2 linked regions of the Azoarcus sp. KH32C genome follow. The protein of the gene in region 2 interacts with the protein of the main gene of each other region in a pairwise test. Links are inferred from orthologs where the notes say so. Each region holds a gene or a part of one and is shown on either strand. Other genes may lie near its edges.

Region 1 (2,819 bases), 2.3 Mb from region 2 along the record:
CACAATTGAGAAAAGCATGAATCCGGACAATATTTCCCAAAGCGAAGGGTCGTCGAACGGTTTCCGGACTGGCTTCGTGGCGATCGTCGGGCGTCCGAACGTCGGAAAGTCGACGCTTCTTAATCGCCTGATCGGGCAAAAGATCAGCATCGTGTCACGCAAGGCGCAGACGACCCGGCATCGGGTGACGGGGATCCTGACGAACGACGACGCCCAGTTTGTGTTCGTCGACACGCCGGGATTTCAGACGAAACACCGCAACGCCTTGAATCGTTCGATGAACCGGACGGTATCGCAGGTACTGGGTGATGTCGACCTTGTGTTCTTCGTGATCGAGGCTGGGCGTTTTGGCGAGGATGATCGTAAGGTCGTCGATGTTCTGCCACAGGGGGCGAAAGTCGTCCTCGTCATCAACAAGGTGGACCGCCTGGTGGACAAGAGCGCCTTGCTGCCCTTTATTGCACGGATGAACGAGGTGTTCCCGTTTGCGGAGATCGTGCCACTGAGCGCGGAACGCGGCACGAACGTCGATGAGTTGCTGAAGGCGGTCACGCCCCTGCTGCCCGAGGGGCAACCGATGTATGGCGCCGATGAGGTCACTGATCGGAGCGAACGTTTTCTTGCTGCGGAATTTCTGCGAGAGAAGCTGTTTCGGCTCCTCGGCGACGAATTGCCTTACGGTATTGCGGTAGAAATCGAGAAATTCGAGACCGAAGGGAATTTGCGACGCATTTTCGCCGCCGTCGTGGTCGATCGTGCAAGTCACAAGGGGATCGTGATCGGCAAGGGCGGAGAGCAACTCAAGCGGATTGCGAGCGAGGCCCGGGTCGAACTTGAGCAACTGTTCGATGGAAAGGTGTTTCTCGAGGTGTGGGTCAAGGTCAAGAGTGGCTGGGCCGATGACGAGCGCGCCCTCAAGAGTCTCGGCTACGAATAATTTCCCGAACTGCGTGAGTTCGTGAGCCAGAAGCAGCGTGTCGAGGAGCAGCCCGGGTTCGTTCTCCATACGCACCCATGGCGGGAAACGAGCCTCATCGTGGAGGTTTTCTCGCGGGATTTCGGGCGCGTGGCTTTGGTGGCAAAAGGTGCGCGCCGCCCGCAATCGCCGTTGCGTGGCTTGCTGATGGCTTTTCAGCCCCTGCTGGTCAGCTGGACCGGCGGTGGAGAGGTCAAGACCCTGATGCGTGCCGAGTGGTGTGGCGGCCAGCCTCTTCTGACCGGGCGTGCGCTGATGTGCGGCTACTACCTCAACGAGCTGTTGTTTCGGCTTACCGCGCGGGAGGACGCCCATTCCTCACTGTTCCACGCGTATTCCGAAGCCATAGGGACATTGGCGCGTACCGATTTTCTCGCTCCCACCTTGCGGCGGTTCGAACTGGCTCTGCTGCGGGATTTGGGTTATGGCATCGAGTTGGAGAGCGACGGCGAGTCGGGAGAGGCCGTCGATGCGACGGGCGAGTACCTCTATATAATCGAGCGAGGCCCGGTCCGCTTCGAGGGCGAGGAAGGCGATCTGCCGACCCTGAGCGGACAGACTCTGCTGGATATGGCGCGTGCCGAATTTTCCCGGCCCGAGACGCTGGCGCAGAGCAAGGGTTTGCTGCGCATGCTGATCAATCATTATCTCGGCGGACAGACGCTGCAGTCGCGCCGGGTTCTCAAGGAGTTGCAGGAGCTGTGATCGAACTCGGCGTAAATATCGACCACGTCGCGACTTTGCGGCAGGCCCGTCGCACCTGGGAGCCTGACCCCGTATGGGCCGCCGTGGAGGCGCATCTCGGTGGCGCCGACGGCATCACGGTGCATCTGCGTGAGGACCGACGCCATATTCAGGACGACGACGTGCGGCGCTTGCGCGATCTCACTCAGGTCAAGCTGAACCTTGAGATGGCTGCCACCGATGAGATGGTTGGCATCGCTTGCGCGCTGAAGCCGGAGATGGCGATGCTCGTGCCAGAGGGGCGTCATGAAGTGACCACCGAAGGCGGGCTCGACGTCATTGCCCAAGAAGCTCGGCTAAAGGACGTCGTGAGCCGTTTGGCCGATGCGGGAATTGTCACCAGCGTTTTCATCGACGCGGAACTGGCACAGGTGGAAGCCGCTGCCCGGATTGGCGCGCGGGTCTGCGAGATCCATACGGGCCCTTATGCCCACGCCTTCCACGCCGCCGGGCGCGATTCCGAAAGCGCGGCGGTGTTGGCGGAGGTCGCCAAGGTCGCGCGCGCGGGAGAGACAATCCGCGGACTGGGTATGCGTTTCAATGCCGGTCATGCGCTCAATTATTACAACGTGCAGCCGATCGCGCGCTTGCCCGGAGTGCGGGAACTGCATATTGGACACTCGATCGTCAGTCGTTCCGTATTCAGTGGCCTGCGCGAGGCGGTGTGCGAAATGAAGCGCCTGATGCGCGAGGCCGCCGACCGCGGAGTCTGAAGGCCGCATGGTTTTCGGCATTGGTACCGATATCGTCCGGATCGGGCGCTTGCGCGAAGCGCTCGAACGTCATGGCGAACGGTTCGCGGCGAGGATTCTTGCCGAGGAAGAGTGGTCCGATTTCAAGGCGAGCCGGGATGCGGCGCGTTTTCTGGCGAAGCGTTTCGCTGCGAAGGAAGCCTTCGGCAAGGCGCTCGGGACGGGTGTTGCGGTGCCGGCGACGTTGCATGCTGTCGCAGTCGGGCATGATTCCTTGGGGAAGCCCATGTTCCGTTTCGGCTCGGAACTTGCCACCTACATGGCGCAGCGCCAGTTGAGCGCCCATTTGAGTCTGACGGATGAGGCCGATTACGTCGTGGCCTTTGCCCTGATAGAGAAAACATGAA
Region 2 (2,720 bases):
CCGGCCCCGGTTGCCGCTGCTCCGGCGGCCATCGTCGCCGAAACCGTCGCCCCGGCTGCACGGATCATCGAGCCGGCGCCGCAGTCTGCTCCGGCGAGCGCTCCGCAGGCTCCGATCGAGTCGCCGCCCGCGAGCGAAGGGACTACTCCCGCCGGCGCGGCGAGTCCCGACGCCCTGGCGGGCCTCGCGGCCGGGCAATGGCACGACACCCTGCGCGCATTGGGGCTGGGCGGCATGGTGCGCGAATTCTCCCAGCACTGCGAATGGCTGGGATTCGTCGACGGCGTGCTCGAGCTGCGTCTTTCCGAGGCGCACCGGCACCTGTTGAGCATGAACCCCGGCCTCGTCGACCGGCTGCAGGATATCCTCGTCGCCCATTGCGGGCAGCCGCTGAAGCTGCGCGTGCAGGTTGGCGCCATTGCCGGCGAAACCCCCGCCCAGCGCGACGAGGCCGAGCGGCGCGTGCGCCACGCCGAGGCGGTCGCGGCGCTCGAGCGCGATCCTTTCGTACGCGAACTGATTGAACGATTCGATGCAACCCTCGTGGAAGCGTCGGTCAAACCTCTCTAAGCCAATTTTTTTGGAGATCTGACCATGATGAAGGGCGGAATCGCTGGCCTGATGAAGCAGGCCCAGCAGATGCAGGAAAACATGAAGAAGATGCAGGACCAGCTCGGCAGCATCGAAGTCGAAGGACAATCGGGCGCCGGCATGGTCAAGGTGCAAATGACATGCAAATACGACGTTCGTCGTGTCAGCATCGACCCGTCCGTGATGGACGACAAGGAGATGCTCGAGGACCTCGTCGCCGCGGCCGTGAACGACGCCGTGCGCCGCGTCGAGACGACGACCCAGGAGAAGATGGCCGGCTTCACCTCGGGCCTCAACCTGCCGCCCGGAATGAAGCTGCCCTTCTGATCCGATGTCATCTCCTTCCAGCCTCGACGAACTGATCGAGGCCTTGCGCGTGCTGCCCGGGGTGGGGCCCAAATCCGCCCAGCGGATGGCCTACCACCTCCTGCAGCGCGACCAGCGCGGGGCGCAACGCCTCGCGCAGGTGCTGGGCCACGCGCTCGAAGTGCTGCGCCATTGCGAGCGTTGCAATACCTTCACTGAAGATGCCGTGTGCCAGCGTTGCGCCAGTCCGCAGCGCGACCCGTCTCTGCTGTGCGTCGTCGAGATGCCGGCCGACCTCGCGATGGTCGAGCAGACGCACGCCTACAACGGCCTCTACTACGTCCTGATGGGGCGCCTGTCGCCCCTCGATGGCATCGGTCCGCGCGAACTGCGCCTCGACAAGCTGCTGGCGCGAGCCACCGACAGCGCCGTGCGTGAAGTGATCCTCGCGACCAACTTCACCAACGAGGGCGAAGCCACCGCCCACGTGATCGCCGAGGCGCTCGCCGCCCGCGGCATCAAGGTCAGTCGCTTGTCGCGCGGAGTGCCCGTGGGCGGCGAGCTCGAGCACACCGACGCCGGCACCATCGCCCAGGCCCTCGTGGAGCGTCGCGCCTTGTAACAGTCGCGCTGTTGCGCTGCGCAAAAAATGATGCCGAATACCGCTTTCGGCTGATATCTCCTGTGCGCCAAAGCCCTGAATTAAGGGCGTTTAATGATCCCGCCCTTTTTATGTTGCGGGTTTCTTGCTAGACTTCCGCGGTTTTTTTGTATCCGGAAACGGGTTTCTTTTTCAGGGATGAGGCTCATGAGCGTGGATCAGAAGATGGACAGTGGCCGCCGGCAACTGCTTGTCGCGACGTCGGCCGCCGGTGGCGTGGCTGCGGTGGCGACGGCAGTGCCGTTTGTTGCCAGTCTGACGCCGTCCGAGCGTGCAAAAGCTGCTGGAGCGCCGGTCGAGGCGGATATCAGCAAGCTGGCGCCCGGCGAAATGATGACGGTGGAGTGGCGTGGCAAGCCGGTGTGGATTCTGCGCCGGACCCCCGAGATGCTGGCTACGCTTGACCAGACCGAGGCCGCCGTGAGCGACCCGGAGTCCAACAAGGACATGCAGCCCGAGTACGCGAAGAACAAGGCTCGTTCGATCAACCCCGAATACCTCGTCGCCGTCGGTATCTGCACCCACCTGGGCTGCTCGCCGAGCGAGAAGTTCAAGATGGGTGCCGAAAGCGGCATGGGCGACGACTGGCACGGTGGCTTCCTGTGCCCCTGTCACGGCTCCCGTTTCGACCTCGCGGGTCGCGTCTACAAGAGCATGCCGGCTCCGGACAACCTCCAGGTGCCGCCGCACAAGTTCCTCACGGCAACCACGATCCTCATCGGTGACGACTCAAAGGCCTAAGCGATGACTACGAAATCACAACAACTGCTGAACTGGGTCGATGAGCGGTTCCCGCTGACGTCGACCTGGAAGGCGCATCTGTCCGAGTACTATGCGCCGAAGAACTTCAACTTCTGGTACTTCTTCGGCTCGCTGGCGTTGCTGGTGCTGGTGATCCAGATCGTGACCGGCATCTTCCTGGTCATGCACTACAAGCCGGACGCCTCCGTGAACGCATCGGGCATCCCCGTCGCCTTCGCCAGCGTCGAGTACATCATGCGCGAAGTCCCGGGCGGCTGGCTGATCCGCTACCTGCACTCGACCGGCGCGTCGGCCTTCTTCATCGTCGTCTACCTGCACATGTTCCGCGGTCTGCTCTACGGTTCCTACCGCAAGCCGCGCGAACTGATCTGGATCTTCGGCACCCTGATCTTCCTCGCGC

What was found. Proteins that work in one complex are often made in the same cells at the same time.
Region 1: the proteins of recR (region 2) and recO interact in binary tests that used the Escherichia coli proteins (3 or more experiments, as listed by UniProt). The link is inferred for Azoarcus sp. KH32C from one-to-one orthologs.

Annotation. Positions count from the first base shown.
Region 1 is NC_020516.1:3,194,013-3,196,831, reverse strand. It holds recO (DNA repair protein RecO), read left to right. Parts: upstream 1-958; coding sequence 959-1,681; downstream 1,682-2,819. Other genes in the region: nagZ (beta-N-acetylhexosaminidase), read left to right, coding at 2,815-2,819; acpS (holo-ACP synthase), read left to right, coding at 2,441-2,818; AZKH_RS14010 (pyridoxine 5'-phosphate synthase), read left to right, coding at 1,678-2,433; era (GTPase Era), read left to right, coding at 17-937; rnc (ribonuclease III), read left to right, coding at 1-20. UniProt on the Escherichia coli protein: Involved in DNA repair and RecF pathway recombination.
Region 2 is NC_020516.1:930,724-933,443, forward strand. Bases 5-2,720 are described here. They hold recR (recombination mediator RecR), read left to right. Parts: upstream 5-922; coding sequence 923-1,519; downstream 1,520-2,720. Other genes in these bases: dnaX (DNA polymerase III subunit gamma/tau), read left to right, coding at 5-570; AZKH_RS04220 (YbaB/EbfC family nucleoid-associated protein), read left to right, coding at 595-918; petA (ubiquinol-cytochrome c reductase iron-sulfur subunit), read left to right, coding at 1,706-2,299; AZKH_RS04235 (cytochrome bc complex cytochrome b subunit), read left to right, coding at 2,303-2,720. In the rest of the region: more of dnaX, read left to right, coding at 1-4. UniProt on the Escherichia coli protein: May play a role in DNA repair. It seems to be involved in an RecBC-independent recombinational process of DNA repair. It may act with RecF and RecO.